Regions from separate parts of the Alkalibacterium indicireducens genome, predicted to be linked through region 2. Evidence: predicted binding sites of a transcription regulator. Region 2 holds the regulator's gene; the other holds the start of a gene.
The links. The regulator LexA, encoded in region 2, represses DNA repair genes until DNA is damaged. The targets are predictions, from matches to a motif close to CNAACANNTGTTNG.
Positions count from the first base shown of each region.

Region 1: parE (DNA topoisomerase IV subunit B) is a predicted target of LexA. The motif match lies at 9,521-9,534, and genes of this name have one in related genera.

Region 1 covers NZ_BAAADA010000196.1:13,449-24,414, forward strand. The annotation lists gene topA (type I DNA topoisomerase) at 1-285, shown strand, start outside; gene xerC (tyrosine recombinase XerC) at 482-1,378, shown strand; gene hslV (ATP-dependent protease subunit HslV) at 1,528-2,067, shown strand; gene hslU (ATP-dependent protease ATPase subunit HslU) at 2,081-3,505, shown strand; gene ABFX15_RS10890 (sensor domain-containing diguanylate cyclase) at 3,532-4,536, shown strand; gene plsY (glycerol-3-phosphate 1-O-acyltransferase PlsY) at 4,666-5,265, opposite strand; gene ABFX15_RS10900 (ABC transporter ATP-binding protein) at 5,479-6,540, shown strand; gene ABFX15_RS10905 (extracellular solute-binding protein) at 6,660-7,703, shown strand; gene ABFX15_RS10910 (ABC transporter permease) at 7,758-9,398, shown strand; gene parE (DNA topoisomerase IV subunit B) at 9,644-10,966, shown strand, end outside.
Region 2 covers NZ_BAAADA010000042.1:66,248-77,213, forward strand. The annotation lists gene ABFX15_RS03045 (ABC transporter ATP-binding protein) at 3-1,787, opposite strand; gene ABFX15_RS03050 (ABC transporter ATP-binding protein) at 1,787-3,538, opposite strand; gene ABFX15_RS03055 (YneF family protein) at 3,642-3,884, opposite strand; gene tkt (transketolase) at 4,134-6,131, opposite strand; gene ABFX15_RS03065 (DUF896 family protein) at 6,238-6,483, opposite strand; gene lexA (transcriptional repressor LexA) at 6,683-7,315, shown strand; gene ABFX15_RS03075 (adenine phosphoribosyltransferase) at 7,355-7,867, opposite strand; gene recJ (single-stranded-DNA-specific exonuclease RecJ) at 7,897-10,206, opposite strand; gene ABFX15_RS03085 (DegV family protein) at 10,306-10,966, opposite strand, start outside.

The DNA of each region.
Region 1 (10,966 bases), on a different contig from region 2:
GCCTGCTCGAATTTCCCTGACTGCCGCAACACGAAACCGATTGTGAAAAAACTGGGTGTTACTTGTCCGAAGTGTAAAAAAGGTGAAGTAGTTGAACGTAAATCCAAGAAGAGCCGAATTTTCTATGGCTGCGAACACTACCCTGATTGTGACTTCACGTCATGGGATAAACCCATCGGTCGTGACTGTCCGAAATGTGACCACTATCTTGTTGAAAAGAACACCAGGAAGCAAAGTCAGGTCAAATGTTCAAATTGTGATTACGAAGAAGCCCCGCAGAAATAAATAGATAAACTCACCTATTTAAGGCCGTTCAGATCTGATATCAGATCCTGAGCGGTCTTTTTATCAATTAAATATGCTTATCTGGAGTAATTATCCGACGTATGAGAGGGACATCTGAATCTAAACAAAGGCGTTAGAGCTTCATGCGCATTGGCCCACAATGTGTTAAAATAGGGATAGCGGAGGGTGAAGAGACATGACAAAAAAATGGCTGAATCTGTTTTCAGATTACTTGAACAATGAAAGACACTATTCGGAACATACTAATCAGGCTTATATCGATGACATTAAAGCATTTACTGTCTTCCTAAATGAAACAGGTGAAGCGGACCTTCTAGCTGTAGAACTGTCGGATGCCCGGATTTATTTGAGCTACCTGACAGACAGAAAATACTCGAGAGCTTCCATTTCACGTAAGATCTCCAGTCTTCGCGCATTTTATCAGTTTCTTTTAAATAACGAAATTGTCAGTGACAATCCCTTCTCATATCTACACGTGAAGAAAAGGGGATCCAGACTGCCGACCTTTTTCTATGAGAAGGAAATGGATGCGCTCTTCAAGGCTGCAGAAGGAGATACACCACTTGACTACAGGAATCAGGCGCTTCTGGAACTGCTGTATGGAACGGGGATTCGTGTCAGTGAATGTCAGGGGATTCAAGTAGATGACGTGGACTTCACCATGGGCATGCTCTTTGTTAAAGGAAAAGGAAACAGAGAACGCTATATCCCATTTGGACATTATGCCGGTGAAGCAATGAAAGCCTATCTGGTCAGTGGACGTGAGGTACTGATGACCCGGTACAATAAAACACATGATCATCTTTTCGTCAATCATCATGGTGAGCCGATTACACAAAACGGGATTCATTTTGTCCTGACCCAGCTGATTAAGGAAAGCAGTCTGACGAACAAAATTTCCCCGCACATGCTGAGGCATACCTTTGCTACTCATCTGCTCAACAATGGAGCGGATATTCGAACTGTACAGGAGCTTCTGGGGCATAAAAGTCTGTCGTCTACTCAAGTGTATACGCATGTAACGACTGAACACCTACAGAAAGATTACAATGCCTTCCATCCTAGAGCCTGATGAATCATTCTTATAAAATGGCTTACCTAATCAGACAGGTTAGACCTTTCAGCATCTTGCTCTTTACAATGGAAAGAAAAGGTTATACATTGGTTAGTGGAACGACGAGAAATCAAAAAGTAAAGAAAGATAAATACGGAGGTTTGAACATGACACAATTTCATGCAACAACGATTCTTGCAATCCAGCATAATGGTGAATGCGCAATGGCTGGAGATGGTCAAGTCACAATGGGTGAACAAGTTGTGATGAAAGGCAAAGCACGTAAAGTTCGAAAAATTTATAACAACGAAGTTCTCGTTGGATTTGCAGGCAGTGTGGCAGATGCCTTTACTCTTGAAGAAAAGTTCGAGGGCTATCTGAATCAGTATAATGGTCACCTGATGCGTGCTGCTGTTGAACTGGCACAGGAGTGGCGTACAGACAAGATGATGAAGAATCTTGAAGCTCTTCTTATTGTCATGAACAAAGAACAGATGCTGCTTATTTCAGGTAATGGAGAAGTAATCCAGCCTGACGATGGCATTCTAGGAATTGGTTCAGGAGGGAACTTTGCCCTTTCAGCTGCTCGTGCACTGAAAAAATACGGCGATGGTCTGTCTGCTGAAACGATTGCCAAAGACAGCCTGACTATTGCAGCAGATATCTGCGTTTATACCAACCATAATATCGTAACGGAAAAACTGTAAGGAGACGGACAATATGAGAACAAGAAAAGATTTGACCCCTAGAGAAATCGTAAGTCGCCTGGATGAATACATCGTCGGACAGAATGATGCTAAAAAAGCCGTAGCTGTTGCCCTGCGTAATCGCTACCGTCGCCTGAAGCTGGATGACGACATGCAGAAAGAAATCACCCCTAAAAATATTCTGATGATCGGTGCTACCGGTATAGGTAAAACTGAAATTGCCAGACGTCTGGCTGCGATTGTGGATGCACCGTTTATCAAAGTTGAAGCGACTAAGTTTACAGAAGTGGGTTATATTGGCCGCGACGTCGAATCCATGGTTCGCGACCTGACTGAATCTGCCGTTCAGCTTGTCAAAGAGGAATACCGCAAGAATGTTAAAGGACGTGCTGAAAAAAGAGCAATTGACCGTGTTGCTAAAGTATTGGCACCGGGCATCAAGAAAGAAAAGAGTGCGTATGACAATAATCCTCTTGCCGGCATGTTCAGAGGTATGGGCATGGACCCTAACCAGTTTCCTCATAACCAGGAAGACGAAGAGGAAACCGTCACTTCAGAAATCTCTTCCAAACGTGATGAATTGAAGGAACAGATTTCTAGAGGAATGCTGGATAGCCGTGAAGTAGAGATCAAGATCGAAGAAAAGAAAAAAACGCCTAACAATCCAATGAGTGCACCGATGGAATCCATGGGTATCGACTTATCTGAGACATTTGGAGCACTTACACCAACGAAGAAAGTCAAGCGTAAGGTGACAGTGAAGGAAGCAGTGAAGATCTTCACTGAAGAAGAAGCGGACAAGCTGATCAATCAGGAAGACATTAATGCAGACGCGGTTCACCTGACAGAAAACAGCGGTATCATCTTTATTGATGAGATCGACAAAATCACGTCCAAAGGTCAGCAGAACAGTGGTCAGGTATCGAGAGAAGGCGTACAGCGAGACATCCTTCCAATCGTTGAAGGATCAAGTGTCCGTACAAAATTTGGAACAGTTAACACTGACCATATCCTCTTCATCGGTTCTGGTGCTTTCCACTTGTCCAAGCCAAGTGATTTGATTCCTGAGCTTCAGGGACGTTTCCCGATCCGTGTCGAACTGAACGACTTGACGGCTGATGATTTCGTCAAAATCCTGACAGAACCACAGAATGCGCTAGTCAATCAGTACCGGGAACTTTTGGGAACTGAAAATATCGAAGTTGTCTTCACGATGGATGCGATCGAAAAGATTGCCCACATCGCTTTTGAAGTCAACGAGTCGACAGAAAATATCGGTGCCAGACGTCTGCATACGATTTTAGAACGTCTGCTGGAAGATCTGCTCTTTGAATCCCCTGATATGAGCATGGGCGAAGTCAAGATCACTGAGAAATATGTAGAAGATAAAATCGGCCACATTGTAGAAGACAGAGATCTCAGCCGTTACATTCTGTAAATTGGCCGAAGAAAAGTGGGGGACAGATGAGGGATAAGTCAGTTGATGGGCTATCTAAAAAAGAACTGATCGACCAGATCGACTCACAGGCGATCTTTATTCAGGAATTGCTGAAAGAAAAAGAGGCGGAAGTTCGGCTGGATTATCCCTGGAGAGGAAACCTGGGGCACTGGTACTGGAATGTTCAGACCAATGAAGTCATGTTTAACCCGCTTAAGGCACAGGCTCTGGGATACACCAAGGAGGAACTGCCAGTAAAGGTTCCTTATGATTTTTTTACCAGCCGACTGCATCCCGAAGACTATGACCGGATTATGGAACAAATGTCCGACCATCTCAAAGGGCTTACGCCGGTATACGAAGTGGAATACCGGATCCAGGCCAAAGATGGCAGCTGGAAATGGTACTACGATAGGGGAAAAGTGACCAGAAGACTAACGGACGGGTCCCCACTCTTTGCGTCGGGGATCGTGTTTGACATCACGCACAGGAAAGAAAAAGAAGGAAACCTTGAAGATCTGGCAGCTACTTTGATTCAGCTGATGGACCAGGATGACTTGACAGGCATCTGTAACCGACGGTCGATTATGGGACAGCTTAAGGCGCAAATGTCCTTGAGTGGCATAAATAAGAAGTCTCTAGTAGCTGCCATGGTCGATATCGATGACTTTAAGCAAGTCAATGATAATAAAGGTCATGTCTTTGGGGACTATGTTCTTAAGGAAACGGCCAGGACGCTGCAAGACAGCTTGTCAGACCAAGGAGTGGCCGGCCGTTACGGAGGAGAAGAGTTTCTTCTGATTCTTCCTAACTGTTCTGTAGAAGAAGCAAAGCTAAATGGCTGCCGCCTGGCAGTGATTCACAATGAATTTCTGATGAATGAAGCTGTTTCAGTCAGTATAGGGTTTACGCTTTATGAAAGCGGGCAGACGGTTGAAGAATTGGTTACATGCTCAGACCGTAATTTATACCGGGCCAAGGCTCAAGGCAAAAATTGCGTAGCGGGCCCTTTTCTAGATCCAGTCCACTAAACTGGATAGCGGGGTCAGAAATTCTGATCCGCATTAGCTCCTTTATCTTATAGAAGAATATAAAGAAAGCCGGCAGGAATATTTATTCCTGCCGGCTTTCTTTATTTCTTTTCCGGATATATGACCCGATTAGCTGCCTGAACGGTTCCGTCCAAATGGCACACGATTTTCTTCACCTTTTCTTATCCGCTCAATATTTGACCGGTGGCGGACCAGGACCAGTACCATGGCTGTCCATATGATCACTGCAAAGATTAAATCACCTAAAAACAGAGAAGCCAAAGCGGCAATCACTGCTGTGATGATACTGGCCAGACTGACCATGCTGGATGTATATAAAATGCTTCCCCATATGATCAATAACCCTAAAGCGAGTAAAGGCTGAGCGCCGAGCACAATTCCGGCGCTTGTAGCGACGGCTTTCCCACCTTTAAAACCGGCAAATATCGGATATACATGCCCGATTACAGCAAAGATACCAGCAATCATCGGATGAAGGGAAAGACCGAACCAGACAGGCAGAAAGGCTGCAACCGTACCTTTGGCTATGTCCAGAATCAATACAACCGTCCCGGCATTTTTCCCAAGCACTCTAAACGTGTTGGTCGTTCCGGAGCTTCCGCTACCGTGCTGTCTGATATCGGTCTGAAAAAAAAGCTGGCCTACCCACACCCCTGATGGGATCGAACCCAGCAGATAGGCCATAATGATTACAATAATTTCCGTCAACTTATTTCCTCCTTAGCTGATGCACTCCACTATTAACCAGTTTACCATGATTTTTACTGATGTGAACAGGTAGGAACTGTTTTTTATAATTCTATGAATTTAATGAGGCAAAATAAGGAGACGTATGTTATTTGTTCACAATCTATGCTATACTTTTTTTAATTGATAATCTTTCTCAATACGGACGAACGCATAAGAGTAGGAGTTTTTCACATGTCATTTATTCATATCAATAATCTGACCAAACGCTTCGAGGGGAACCTGGCTCCTGCGGTCGATCAGATCAGTTTCAGTATAAATAAAGGAGAAATCGTTTCTTTGCTTGGGCCAAGTGGATGCGGTAAAACTACCGCGCTGAGAATGATTGCCGGCTTTGAAAACCCTTCTGGGGGTACGATTCAGGTCGATCAGAGGTATATCGTGTCTGAGTCCGACGTGACACCTGCAGAAAAACGGGGGATCGGCATGGTTTTCCAGGAACATGCTTTGTTTCCTCATATGACTGTGGCTAAAAATATCATGTTCGGTCTGAAGAACATGAGAAGAAGTCAGAAAATTAAACGGGTCAATGAAATGCTTGAACTGGTCGAACTGGAAGACTATGCGGATATGATTCCGTCCAGACTGTCAGGAGGTCAGCAGCAGCGTGTAGCGATCGCACGGGCGCTTGCACCTAAGCCACACGTTATTCTTCTTGATGAGCCCTTCAGTAATATTGATGCCAGTCTGAGAGAAAAAATGCGGTTCGATATTTCTTCGATTCTCAAGAAGGCTAATGCGACCGCAATCATTGTCACCCATGATCAAAAAGACGCCTTTGCCGTCGCTGATAAGATCGTAGTCATGAAAGATGGAACGATCCAGCAAGTTTCCACGCCGAAAGAACTATATCGCTGTCCTTCCAACTGCTTTGTCGCTCAGTTCGTCGGGAAAACCAATCTCCTTCAGGGTGTGGTCAGTAAAGACGGCCAGAGTATAAACACTAGTGTTGGAACGTTTGATCAGCTGGAAGGGATCCTTCAGCCGGCTCTGTCTAAGGTGATGCTGTCTATTCGTCCTGAAAACATCGCGGTGTCTGAAACGGGCAGGTACAGCGGTTGTGTTGATCGGATTGTCTATGGGGGCGATTCTCAGGAGATCCATCTGACAGCGGAAGGTCATAGTAGCTTGGCTCCGACACCCTTGCTCATTAATGCACCGATAAGCTTTGATATAGAGGTTAATGAACAGGTAAGGTTTGATATATCAAGTAAAGACATTACCGTTATCGAATAATAATGAACATTGACTTGTGAATAGACAAACAAAAGATTGACGTGCTCAAATGTTTCGAGTATCATTTTAATTGAGATTGATAATCGTTCTCAATTAAAATGATAAGGTGGTCATGATTTATGAATAACTCAATGTTTAAGCTTTTATTTGCAGGTGCGTCATTAACTGTACTGGCGGGTTGTCAAAGTGAAGGAGCAACGGATGGAGAGGCTCAGGAACTCGTTGTCTATTCCTCCCGAAACGAGATTTTTGTTGGAGATCTGCTGGATAAATTTGAAGAGGACACGGGTATAGAAGTGAGTGCCCTGCACGGTATCGAACCGCTTCAAATCATGGAAGAGAGCGGAAATGTCCAGGCAGACGTCTTTATTTCAAATGACATTGGATCTATGGAATATTTAGCAAGAGAAGACCTGCTGCGTCCGACAGAGCCTGAAAATGTGGAGTCCATCGAAGCAGCCTATCGTGCAGAAAACAATGAATGGATTGCTTTATCTTCCAGAGCGCGTGGATTTATTTACAACAAGGACATGATTGACGAAGCGGATGTACCGAGTCGGATGGAAGATTTGCTGGAAAATGACTATTCAGATGTTTCGAATGGTTTTGCAATCACTCGGGGCGGAAATGGTGGCATGATTTCCAATGTATCTGCCTTAAGACACGAATGGGGCGATGAGAGAACACGGGATTGGGTCGATGCTATCCAGGAAAATGCAGCAGGTATCTTTGAGGGGCACGGAGACATTAGAAGAGCTGTTGGTGAAGGGGTTCATGCCTTTGGCTTGGTTAACAACTACTATTATCACCAGCAACTGATGGAACCTACCGCTAACAACGTCGGTTTCGTATATACGGACCAAGGTGAAGGCGAAATGGGTGCCATTGTCAATGCAGCGGGTGTAGGCCTTTTGGAGAACAGCCCAAATCCGGAAGCGGCTGACATCTTCCTTGACTGGTTGATGGAAGAGGAAAATCAGCTGGCCTTTGTCGGTGAATCGCTTGAAGTTCCGATGAACAGAGACCTCGAGCCTCCATTTGAGCAAGCAGTCAGACTGGATGAGCTTCAGCTTCAGGATATGCGGCTTATGGAACTTGGAAACTACTTTGAAGATACACGCAACCTCATCGAAGATGCAGGTTTAGACTTGAATCTAAGATAATCAACCAGTAAGATTAAAGCTTATCAGGAAAAACAGTATGGGGCAGGTGGAAAAATGGCAGTTAGAAAAACAGCAGATGATCATAAAGGCCGCAAACTGACCTCTATGATCAGAAAATACAATCGTCATTTTTGGAACGGGAATGTACCTAATGTTTCGCTGCTGCTTGCTGCCATAAGTGTTGCCCTTGTGATGTCTATTCCGCTGATTTACGTTGTATACCAGTCCTTGACGGCAGGAAGGGCGAGCTGGCTCAGACTTATCGGTACGCGCATACCCAATCTGCTCTGGAGGACGCTATCGCTAGCCACTTCAGTAACAATCGGCAGTATAGTTATCGGCGTAGGTCTGGCGTGGCTAATTACACGGACCGACCTGCCAGGCAGACGAATCTGGCGCTGGCTTCTGGCTGTTCCGCTTGTCATTCCACCTTACATTGGTGCAGTGGCGTACATCAATATCCTTGGGCCGAGAGGCATGCTTTTCAGGTTGCTGGCTAGGCTTGGAAGCGACCAGCTGAATCTGTCCTACAACGTGTTCTCTTTTTCAGGAACTTTGCTAGTTATGACTTTGTTTACCTATCCTTATGTTTTTCTGATTACCAGTTCAGCTTTTAGAAAACTGAGTCAGACCTATGAAGAAGCAGGCAGGTCGATGGGGCGAGGAGCATTCTATATTTTTCTCAAAGTCAATTTACCGCTAATCCTACCGGCAGTGGGTGCCGGGGGGGTGCTGGCTTTCCTGTATGTGCTGGGCGACTTTGGTGCCGTCTCAATGATGCGCTACGTGACGTTTACTTCAGCCATATTCTTTCAGCGTGTCGGTTTTGATATCCCGTCAGCCGCTGTGCTGAGCTTGGTGCTGATTGCCTTGACTGTTCTCGTTCTGATCATTGAAAAAGCACTTCGCCGAAAAAAAGTGTTTTATCAGTCCAGTGGAACGGCTCGGGATGTACGCCTATTGAGATTAGGCTGGGGCAAGTATCCTGCATTGTTCTTTGTCGGTGGGATATTCTTCTTATCTGTATTTCTTCCAGTAGTGGTACTGATTTACTGGACAGTGATTGCGGCCGGTCAAGGTCTGATCAACAGCTCCTTTGCAGGCTACATGCTGAACAGCTTTACAATTGCCAGTTTTTCAGCCCTGTTCAGTATTATTCTTTCGGTGCCGATTTTATACCTTTATTCAAGAAATCCTTCACCAGTCAGTAACTTTATATACAAGTCCAGCTACACAGGCTACGCTTTACCTGGGGTGATTGTTGCACTTGGACTTGTGTCTCTTTTCAATAATCATATACCCGTGCTCTATCATACCGTTTTCTTGCTGATTATTGCTCAAGTGATCCGGTTTATGCCTCAGGCACTGCAATCAGGCGAAGCGGCAATCAATATGATTTCTCCTCGCATGGATGAGTCAGCTCGAAGCCTGGGTTATTCTACCTGGAAAGTCATCTTTTACGTCACGTTACCCTCTATGATGCCCGGTCTTCTGGCAGGCGGGGCTCTTGTTTTTGTCAACACGATTCGAGAGCTGCCCGCGACGCTTATGTTGAGACCGCCGGGTTTTGAAACGCTGGCTATCCGGGTCTACTATCATGCCTCAGAAGCTATGTATGCTCAGGCAGCCCCCGGGGCATTGCTGATCATAATCATATCCATCATTCCGCTGCACTTGTTACTGAAAAATTACTGAAACTATTATACAATCATGCCTTTCTGCTGGGACAGTTGCATTTGCACACTGACTTCCATGCAGGGAGTGTATGATTTTTTTTAAAAAAAAGGATCCTGGTCCTGAAAGAAGGTAAATACATAAAAACATGCGTTCGCTTCCTTATTGAGTTTTTAGGTTCCCATTTTTATGGTATCATAGTAATGGTTGCTTGAAATGTTTATAACAATCGAATCAAATGAATAACTTTGCGAGGGGTAGTGTCAATGGCAGCAAATAAATATGATGATACATCAATTCAGGTACTTGAAGGGCTTGAAGCAGTCCGAAAGCGACCGGGTATGTATATCGGATCGACAGACTCAAGGGGGCTGCATCACCTCGTTTACGAAATCGTGGATAATGCAGTGGACGAAGTTCTGGCCGGATTCGGTTCCGAAATCGATATCACGATCCACAAAGACAACAGTATTACCGTCAAGGACAATGGAAGAGGCATGCCGACAGGGATGCACCAGTCAGGTGTCCCGACGATCCAGGTGATTTTCACTGTGCTTCATGCCGGGGGGAAGTTTGGTCAGGACGGAGGATACAAGACATCCGGTGGCCTACACGGCGTAGGGGCTTCGGTGGTAAACGCGCTCTCCGAATGGCTGACAGTGACTGTCCGGCGCGACGGTCACGAATATGTTCAGAAATTCAAAAACGGCGGGAAACCGGTCGGTAAACTTTCTAAAAAAAAGGTCGGTAAAAAAGGATCCGGGACGACGGTACAGTTTAAGCCGGATCCGCAAATCTTCTCAACGATAGAATATTCTTTCAGTGTCCTCAGCGAGAGACTTAGGGAATCTGCCTTTTTGCTGAAGGGCGTGACCATCAATGTGTCTGATGAGCGCAAGGAGGCGGAAGAATCTTTTCACTATGAAGAGGGGATCAAGGAGTTCGTTCATTACTTGAATGAAGAAAAGGACACACTGTCCCCGGTCGCTTATTTCGAAGGTGCGTACAAAGGGATCGAAGTCGAGTGTGCTTTCCAGTACAATGACGGTTACTCCGAAAACCTTTTAAGCTTTGTCAATAATGTGCGCACAAAAGATGGGGGAACCCACGAAATCGGTTCAAAGACGGCTATCACGAAAACATTCAATGAATATGCAAGACGAGTCGGCCTGTTGAAGGAGAAAGACAACAATTTGGAAGGAACGGATGTCAGGGAAGGAATCGCAATCATTCTTTCAGTCCGCATACCGGAAAGTCTGCTTCAGTTTGAAGGTCAGACCAAGAGCAAGCTGGGTACTCCGGAAGCACGGACCGCTTGCGATACAATCATATCGGAGCAGTTTAACTTCTTCCTGGCTGAAAACGGCGAAATGAGCCAGCAGATCGTGCGTAAAGCCATTAAGGCTAGAGAGGCTAGGGAAGCCGCCAGAAAAGCCAAGGAAGACTCCAGAAACGGCAAAAAGCGCAAACGCAAAGAGACCCTACTGTCCGGCAAACTGACTCCTGCCCAAAGCAGAGACGCCAGCAAAAATGAACTTTATTTGGTTGAGGGAGACTCAGCGGGTGGTTCAGCCAAACAGGGACGGGAC
Region 2 (10,966 bases):
TATCACTGCAGACCGATGTTCTGCAATTCGTACATATCTCTGTATGAACCGCCACGTTCAATCAGCTCGTCATGGGTCCCGCGTTCTATAATATGTCCATTATCTAGTACCAAGATCTGATCAGCATCTCTGATCGTAGACAGTCGGTGAGCGATCGCCACAGTCGTTCGTCCCTGACGCATGCGTTCCAGACCTTCCTGAATGAGCGACTCCGTCTCTGTATCGATATTTGCTGTTGCTTCATCGAGGATTAGGATTTTAGGGTCCCTTACAATCGTTCTGGCAAATGAGATCAGCTGTTTCTGACCACTGGAGAAGCTGGCCCCTCTCTCAACAACCCGCGCATCATATTGACCTGGAAGTTCTTCGATAAACTGATCGGCTTGAACAAATCGTGCCGCTTCAATTATCTCTCTATCTGTAATAGCCTCGTTCATCAAACGGATGTTGTCCTTGATTGTTCCGTAGAAAAGGAAGGAATCCTGCAGGACCAGACCTATACGCTGACGCAGCTCCCGCATAGGGAAGGATCTGATGGACTGCTCATCGATCAGCACGTCCCCTTTCTGGAAATCATAGAAACGCATCAGCACGTTTATGATCGAAGACTTTCCGCTCCCTGTATGACCGACAAGCGCAATAGTCTCTCCTGGATTTACAGTGAACGAAACGTCTTTCAGAACGTAATTCTCGTCGTCATATGAGAAGCTTACATTTTTGAACTCTATCTTGCCGTCAGTGATCTGCGCTTCAGGATCGTCGTCCTGCTCCGGCACATACTCTTCGTTATCCATAACTGTAAGGATGCGGCTGCTTGAAACAACTCCGTCTTGGAACAGACTCAGACTATCCATCAGCCGGGTCAATGGTCTGAAGAAATCATTTGCATATGATGTGAAGGCAAAAATGATTCCTACTTCAATCGGGCTGGTCAACGCGTCGAACCCGAACAGTGCCAGGATCAGAACAACAGCAAGAGTATACAGCATGTTAATGACCGGGCTCAGAAGCAAGGCGTTGATTCTGACCATGGAGAAACGAGAATTGAAGTAGGACTGGTTTGTCTCTTCAAATTCCTTCTGAAGCCGTTTTTCCTGTCTGAACTGCTGAATCACTGACATCCCGTTAATGGTTTCTGCAAGTTTTGTGTTCAGCAGGCTCAGCTTGGATTTCATTTCATGGTAAGTGCGTGAGCTATAGACCTGATAGAATCTGATGACCAGTAGCAGGACCGGTGCAAAGATAAGGATCCACAGTGTCACAGTTACATCCAGCAGGAACATTGCCCCAAGGGAGATGATGACCCCAAACACCCCTTGTATGATCGTCAGAAATACGTGCCAGAAGTCCTTCATTGCTTCAGTATCATTTGTAGCTCGCGTAATGATCCAGCCAGTAGAGGTCTGATCGAAGAATCGCATGCCTAGATTATGAAGTTTGGTGAACAGCTGATTTCTTATGTTCTGTACTGTTTTTTCTGAAGCCATATTAAAGATATACAATTCGAAATACCAGACAGTCATTCTAACGATCGTCACACCAAAGTGAAGAGATGCGAAGAAGAGAATCGTCTGAATCGTCACGCCACCGACTGTCAGGTGGTTATCAATGAAAACCTGAATGATTCGGGGGAGTGCCGCATTAGTTACTGCAAGAGCTACACTGAAAAATATAGCCAGTATAAACTGATTTCTGTAAGGTGAGGCAAATGTAAGGATGCGTCTCAGTATACTCATCTGTTCGTTAAACGGAATCGTTCGTCTTTTCTGTAGTTCCTGCTGTTCCATTAGCCCTCTCCCCCTTCCAGTTCCCTTACCAGCTGCTGCTGTTCATACATATCCTTATACCATCCATCCTGTGCAAGCAACGAATTGTGCGTCCCGCGCTCGACAATTTCACCGTCTTCGACAACGATGATCTCTTCAGCGTGCATGACTGAGCTGATACGGTGAGCCGCAATGATCGTCGTCTGTCCTCTGCGCAGTTCTTTCAGCCCTGACAGGATACTTTCCTCAGTCTTCGCATCGACAGCCGATAGTGAATCATCAAGAATCATCAGTTCCGGATTGATGAGGATAGCCCGGGCAATTGAAATTCGCTGTTTCTGCCCCCCGGAAAGTGACACGCCCCGCTCGCCTACTTCCGTGTCATATCCATTCGGCATCGCAAGAATATCATCATGAATATCGGCAAGTTTAGCTGCCGCTTCGACAGCTTCCTGAGACAAGGTCGGATCTGCAAAGCGGATATTTTCTCTTATCGTATCTGAAAACAGATAGTTATCCTGAGGCACATAGCCTATATGTTTCAATAACGCATCGAGGGTATAATCACGTATGTCATATCCCCCGTACCTGATCCTGCCTTTATACCCATCATATTCTCTGAGAAGCAACTTAAGAATCGTTGTTTTACCTGCTCCCGTTTTACCAACGACACCTAATGTCCCGCCAGCTTCAAGCGTGAAGTGGATGTTTTTAAGGGTGGTCCCTTCCTCATCAGGGTAGGAAAAGGAATCAAGTTCAAAAGACAACTCTCCTGAAACCGGTTTGTCTATCGCCCCTTGACGTTCCACTATTGATGTCTCTTCTCTAAGCAGATTTTCGATCCGGTCATAACTGGCAGATCCTCTTTCAATAATGTTGAACAGACGTCCGATAGCAAACATCGGCCAAACGAGCATTCCGATATAATTGATGAACGTCACGAAATCTCCGACAGATATTTCTCCGTCTGAAATCAGCCAGCCTCCTACAAGTATCGTCAGGAAATATGAAATCCCCATGATAAACGTAATCGCCGGATCAAAAAGTGAATCGATTTTGTATACTGATCTGTTCTTTTCAACGACATTGTCAGTCTGTTTTGAAAATTGCTCTATATCCTCTTTTTCCTGTCCAAACGTCTTGATTACCTTGATCCCCTGAATACTCTCCTGAACTTTATCATTCAGATGCGAAAAGGCAGCCTGAGCGTCTCTGAATCGCAGGTGAAGCTTTTTCCCGAGCACACGAGACGTCATGGCTAATAATGGCAGTGGAATGATCGCCAGAAGTGTCAGGCGCCAGTCTACAAAAAAAATCATTGCCAGCAAAGTGGTCAGACCGACACTGATTGCATCAGCCATCGTAAGAATCCCTCCACCTGCAACCATTCTAAGACCACGAAGGTCATTTGTTGCATGTGCCATCAAGTCACCTGTACGGTATTTCTGGAAGAACTCATTATCCATATTTGTAAAATGATTGAACAGCTGCTTACGCACGATCTGTTCAAGTTTAGCAGCGTTTCCCCAGATACGCACCCGCCATAAATACCTTAGAGCATACTGACCGATTGCAGTGGAAGACAGAATCAGCAGCCACGTAAGCAGCGATTCCTGTGTGATTATACCCATATCTATTTCATCGACTACAATGCCTATAATTCTCGGTGGAATCAGCTGGAGCAGCGCTACGATGATCAGTGCACCTATTCCTACCAGATAGGATTTTTTCTCCTGTTTGAAAAACCAGCTCAGTCGTTTAAATATCCCCATATCGTCGTCTCCCATTAGCTTAGTCGATTGTGAAAGCAATATGACATATTGTCATATTGTGTCAAATGTTAACGGACAGCGTTTTATTCTGTCCGTCCCTTACTTATTTTTTCTTTTTATTCTTTGCGCTCTTCTGCTGAGATTTCATTTGACTCATCATCTGATTGATCTTACGTTCAGAAGGTTTCTGTCCCATTTGAAGCATCATCATACGCAGCATGTTTTCGTCGATTGGCGGATTTTTTTCAAAATAGTCCATCATATATTTTCTGGAAATAAAGAATCCTCCGACCAGTCCGGCGATCAGAGCTAAAATAATTAGTACAATAGCAAGGCCTGTGCTCATCTTGTTCACTCCTTTCAAAAATCGATACTGTAACCATACAGCAGACATAGACATATCTGCTCACTGAACTATTTTACACAATAAATGTGGAGAAATAAACCTTTATATGTTAAAAAGCTATTTTATACCATCAATTGACTTAGAGAGGGAAGTACTGGCCAGCCCGTCTTCCGGTTTTTATTCACAACATGCTGAAAGCCACCTGTGCTCCAGCAGGAATACAGGTGGCTTTCAGACTTTTCAGTTACATTATTTCATTGAAAGATACGTGTTGACAACATTTTCAGAAGTAAATCCGTAAGCTTCAACAACAGCTTCACCATTACCACTTGCTCCGAATTTGTCGATCGCAAGAATCCTACCTTCAGGTCCAGCATAGCGGTGCCAGCCGAATGGAGATCCCATTTCGATAGCTACTCTGTTTTTTACAGCAGCTGGAAGAACAGATTCCTTGTACTCATCAGACTGAAGTTCGAACAGATCGAAACTTGGCATGGAGACTACTGATACATCGTGCCCTTGTGCTTTCAGCTCTTTCTGCGCTTCAACAGCTAATGTTACTTCAGATCCAGTAGCAATCAGGATACCATCAGGTGTGTCGCTTTCAGACGGAGAAAGGACATAAGCACCTTTCTTGACATTTTGTCTCGCTGTTTCCTTAGTTCCAGGAAGAACAGGAAGATTTTGACGAGTCAGCACAAGCATAGTTGGACGGTTAGTTGATGTCACAGCAATTTCCCAAGCTGCAGCTACTTCGTTACCGTCAGCCGGACGAAGAACAGTCAGATTGTGCATTCCTCTGAAGCTGGATAGCTGTTCTACAGGTTCGTGAGTCGGTCCGTCTTCACCTACGGCAATTGAGTCATGTGTCATGACATAGATAGCCGGAATTTCAGATAGTGCAGCCAGACGTACCGCTGGTCTCAGATAATCTGTAAAGACGAAAAATGTAGCAACGTAAGATTTCGTTCCCCCATGAAGCAGGATGCCGTTTAGAGCAGCTGCCATAGCAAATTCTCTTACGCCGTACCAGATGTTGCGTCCGTCATACTGACCAGCCTGGAAGTCTTTAACACCACTGATCATAGTCTTGTTCGATCCTGACAAGTCGGCAGATCCACCCCAGAAGTTAGGGACAGCTTCAGCAATAGCATTCAGCACTTTTCCACTGTAGTTACGTGTTGCATCTGCTCCATCTTCTTCAGAAAATGAAGGCAGTTCAGCATCCCATCCTTCTGGAAGCTCTCCAGATAAAGCCTGGTCGAACTGATTCGCAAGTTCACCATTAGCACTGCGGTATTCATCAAGTAGACTGTTCCACTTATCTTCTAGCTCCTGACCTTTATCGATCATGTGCTCTTTGAATCGCTTAGTGACTTCTTCAGGTACGTAGAAGTCTTCGCCTTCCCAGCCGTATGCTTTCTTAGCAGCTTTTACCCCTTCAGGTCCAAGTGGTGCACCGTGAACATTGTGCGTACCGGCATTTGTTGCTCCGAATCCGATGACTGTTTTGATTTCGATAAGTGTTGGTTTATCGGTGGATTCTTTCGCTTTAGTTATTGCAGCATCGATGGCCTCTAAATCGTTTCCATCTTCAACCAGGATATGTTCCCATCCGTAAGCCTCAAAACGCATACCGACATTTTCAGTGAACGCTTTTGAAGTCGGTCCATCAAGCTGGATATCGTTGGAATCGTAAAGCATAATCAGTTTGCCTAATTTCAAGTGACCAGCCAGAGAAGCAGCTTCCTGAGAAACACCTTCCTGAAGGTCTCCGTCTCCACACAGTGCATAAGTATAGTGGTCAACGATGTTATAGTCACCTTTATTATAGGTAGCAGACAGGTGTGCTTCTGCCATTGCCATTCCTACTGCATTAGCTACGCCTTGACCTAGAGGACCAGTAGTTGCCTCGACACCATCTGTGATATGCACTTCAGGGTGTCCTGGTGTATTCCCTCCCAATTGACGGAAGTTTTTAAGATCATCAATAGACACGTTATAGCCTGATAGATGAAGAAGGCTGTATAAAAGCATAGATCCGTGTCCTGCTGAAAGGACAAAACGGTCTCTATTGAACCATCTCGAATTTTTCGGATTAGCATTTAAGTGACGGGTCCATAATGTATACGCCATAGGAGCTGCTCCCATAGGTAACCCTGGGTGACCGGAATTGGCTGCCTGTACTCCATCAATACTTAATGTACGAATCGTATCGACGGCCATTTGATCTGTTTTATCGAACAATGAACTTCAACCCTTTCGTTTGTTTAAAATTTAAACTTACTACATTATTGTACTATTTTTAGCGCTTTAATTCAATCTATTCTGCAGTTATTACGAATATGGCTGTTTACTCGTCCCGGCCATGCAAGCCTTTTTCTTTCTGAATCTCTTTCACTTTATCTGGAGTGACATCATTTCCGTCGGGATCCACAACTTTCATCCCTTCGATCTGATTCTTCATGCCGGACCTGAAAGCTTGGATATACTCTTCTCTCAGTGCTTTCTGTTCATCTTTTTCTTCCTGAGACAGACCCTCACTTCTTTCTTTTCTAACGAGTTCGTTAATTCTGTCCAGTTTTTTCTTTTCTAACATAGAATCCTCCTCAGTTCTCTATTCTTGCAAGTCCTACACCTTATATCATAACATTCCTGAATAAAAAGTGGTAGATAAGATTCGGCTGGAACCTGCTTCCTTTATTCGAACATCCGTTTGAATTAGCGTCTGCCCTATGCTATACTGATAACAATAGAACAGTTGTTCATATAAATTATTCCGAAAGTGAGGGTGAGTAATGACCACTAGAGGCCGTAAAGGTGAAAAACAAATTGAAATTCTACAATATATATATAACCAGGTGAAGAAGAAAGGGTATCCTCCCACTGTGAGAGAAATCGGGATGGCGACAGCTCTCTCTTCAACGTCAACAGTTCACGGACATTTAGCACGTCTTGAAAAAAATGGATTCATCCTAAGAGACCCCTCGAAACCAAGAGCGATCGAGTTCACTAAAGCCGGATTGGATAAACTGGGAATAGATGAAGAGGACAAAATACCTCTACTAGGAGTAGTCACTGCCGGCGAACCTATCCTTGCTATTGAGGAAGCTACAGATTATTTCCCGATTCCAAATGACCTGGAGCTAGACAGAGGCAATCTGTTCATGCTGACTATCCGTGGAGATAGTATGATGAATGTTGGTATTCTAGACGGCGATCAGGTTATCGTTAGAAAACAGGAAAGTGCAAGTAATGGAGATATTGTCATTGCCATGACTGAAGATGATGAAGCAACCTGTAAACGATTCTACAAAGAAAAGAATCATATCAGACTTCAGCCCGAAAATGATGCACTTGACCCTATCATCCTTAATGATGTAAAAATTCTCGGAAAAGTTATTTCTTTATATAGAAGCCATATATTCTAATAAAAAACCCCTTCTCACTCGAGAGGGGGTTTTCAGTATTTAGTAAGTCATTAATTTAAAAATGTCATAGCCTTCAATTTTATCGCGACCTTTTAAATCAGCAAGTTCAATAAAGAATGCCGCACCGACAACTTCTCCACCCAGCTTTTCTACAAGTTCGATCGTTGCAGCTATGGTCCCTCCAGTAGCAAGCAGGTCGTCTGTGATCAGCACTTTTTGACCTGGTTTGATCGCATCTTTATGGAGCTGAAGGATATCATTGCCGTATTCAAGTCCGTAACTCACTTCGACAGTTTCTCTAGGCAACTTTCCTTTTTTACGGCAGGGTGCAAATCCAATTCCCAGTTCATTGGCAACAGGACAGCCGACGATGAACCCTCTGGCCTCAGGACCGACGATCATTTCGACCCCTTTTCCTTTAGCGTATTCAACGATCTGTCTGGTTGCTTCTCTGTAAGCTTCACCATCGGCCATCAGTGGAGAAATATCTCTAAACACAATCCCCCCTTCAGGAAAGTCAGGTACATCAGCAATATATTGTTTAAAATCCATTTATAATCCTCCGTTATGTTTACACATACTTAGTTTGTGTCATTTATGGCAGTCATCAATTCGTTAAAAGAGCTGTAAACCAATTTTTCTTCAACAGCAATCTGTTCCAGCCGTCTTTTATACGTCTTGGTGTCTTCCAGTTTTTTCGGGTCCGGATCGGCAACGACTCTCACCTTTCCATCCTCTATTGTAACAAATTCGTTCTCTAAAAACACCATTAACATGAATTTAGCGACTTCTTTATCGATGTTGAGCTTAGTCACCAGTTCCCTGGTGTCTTTTGACAGATCGACTGTTTCCTTTGTTCGCAGCCATTTATACAAAGATGAGAACGTTGAATGTTTCGGCATGCCTTTAAAATAGTACTCATTTGGAGAATAAAGATACAAGTAGAAAGACTGCTTCACATAATTCCTGTACACAGTCCGGAAAAGTTCGAGTTGGTCTGGAGTATCAACAACAATTATTTTAGTCGTTTTGCTGACCGAATATAACTCAGTGCTCATGTCCACCAACTGACAGGTAGCTTCTGGATGAATCTGTTCCTGCCACTTATTATATACTGCTTTCTGAAAGAATACATAATGGCCTTCAGAATCGAGGAACACTTCCGACTTTAAAGTTGACTGGCGTCTGTCGATGGCTATTTTTTCTCTGGATTTGAAGTCGACAGCCTGGATCTGAACCTTTCTGTTTCCATTCCATTCATTGATCGACACATATCCAGCAATATCTATTTCCGGCTGGGATTTGAACACTTCAAACCAGTCTGAAGCGCCAAATGCGATCATATCCATTTTAGTATCATTTTTAGTAACGAGCGATTTTAAGTGATCCTGATTCGCCCCTATCAAGCGAGCCCCTTCTGGGACGACAGAAGAAATATTAAATAGAGGTTTTCTGTTATCTTGGCCAAATGGTCTAAGCTGATCAAGTTCCGTAATCAGGTCGATGGACAGATCTTCCCATTCTGCCGTAACATCAATTGTCAGTTCAGTCTTCAGTGCCCTATCTCCCGCTAGATTCTTCGCACTTTTCTGGAGTGCGTCGTAGAAGGTTTCCAGATTGGTCAACTCAAGGCTGACACCACAGGCCATTTCGTGTCCACCAAAATTTCTCAGGAGATGACTGGTCTGCTGCATACAGTCGAACAGATTGAAACCGGACACGCTTCTACCTGAGCCTTTCATTATCCCAGTGTCCTGGTCAACAGAAAATATGAGAGCTGGTTTTCCAGTCTTTTCAGTCACTTTACTGGCCACGATACCCAGCACCCCTTGATGCCAATTCTCGTCTTTTAATACAATAACTTGATCATTTTGCTGTGCATCAACTCTAGATAATGCTTCGCCGGTAATTTGACTGACTATATTTTTTCTTTCACTATTTTTCTCCATCACTTTTCTACTTAGGTCCTCTGCTTTTTTCTCATCATATGTAGTGAGAAGGTCGACAACCATCGTGGCATCCCCTAAACGTCCTACGGCATTGACAGGAGGAGCAAGCCTGAAGCCGATCGTTTCTTCATCAATGTCTTCCCTGGAGATTTCAGCTTGTTTTAATAGACTCTGAAGCCCAACTCTCTGGGTCTGTCTGATCAACTTCAAGCCGAAGTAAGCGAGCGCCCTGTTTTCATCAGTTAGAGACACTACATCTGCTATCGTTCCGATCATAGCCAGTTCGATCATTTCTTCGGGCAATTCTCCAAGAAGGGCGTGCGCTACTTTCAGACTGACACCGGCCCCTGCGAGTTCCTTAAACGGGTAACTGCCTTCAGGATGCTTAGGGTGTACAATGCTGTAAGCTTGTGGAAGATTTTCCGGGCATTCGTGGTGATCGGTTACGATGACATCGATCCCTAGTTCATTCGCTCTATTAATCGCATCGTGTCCAGCGATCCCATTGTCAACAGTCACGATCAGCTCAGTACCTTGTTCAACTAAGCGTTCAAATGCATTGATATTCGGGCCATACCCTTCAACAAACCGATTAGGAATAAAATAGTCGACATTCCCCCCGAGCATCTCGATCGCTTCATATAAAATAGTTGTGCTTGTAACTCCGTCCGCATCATAATCGCCATAAATTGTTATTTTCTGATGGAGCTCGATGGCTTTCTGAATCCGTTCAATTGTTCTGTCCATATCCTTCAGTTCAAAAGGATCATGAAACCATTCCGCTGTCGGCGTCATAAAGTGACTGATGTCTTCTTTAGTCGTCAGTCCTCTAGCCATACATAAGCGTATGAAAGTTTTTGACTGGTTCATTTCAGCAGCGAGATCTGAAATTGCCTGATCGTCACCGATTGTATTATTTCGCCATATTGTTTCTGCTAGCACTCGATTCACTCCTAGTCTGATTCACGTTCCTACATTATAACAGAAAAAAACAGACACAATAAAGGAAGTCTTTACTGCGTCTGTTTCATAATATTTCTATTAGTCTAAGATCTGAACGCCAATACCAATCAGACCTGGTCCAGTGTGGACACCCAGTGCTGGACTGACTTGATCAAAGAAGAACTGTTCATAATCAGGAAGCTTGGCCTTCAGCTCCTGTCTGATTGCTTCAGCTTCTTTTAGAGCAGTTCTCCCACCGTAAGCAACTGCCAGATTGTACTTTTTAGCTGTAGAAGCAAACTCTTCAACTAACTGAATAGTTTTGTTCACAGACTTCGCTTTACCTCTAACTTTAGCTACAGTGTGATAGATCCCATCTTCATTACACGTAATGATCGGTTTGAGGTTCATCATGCTTCCGAGAACTGATTGAACCAGACCGATTCGTCCGCCTTTCTGAAGGTACTCAAGTGTAGGCACATGAAAGAAAACTTTCGCTTTTTCAATGCCCTTCTGGAGATTAGCCTTGATTGTATCCCATTCTATATCTTTTGCGGCCTGAAGTGCTGCTTCCACAACAGAAAAACCTGCACCAATACCGATATTTTTAGTATCCAAAACAAATATTTCCAGCCCTTCGTACTGCTCAGCCACAATGCGGACCATGTTATTCGTTCCACTCAGTCCACTTGAAATCGTCACGGCAAGTACTTTTTCATATCCTTCTGCCTTGATTTCATCAAACATTCCTTTGATGATT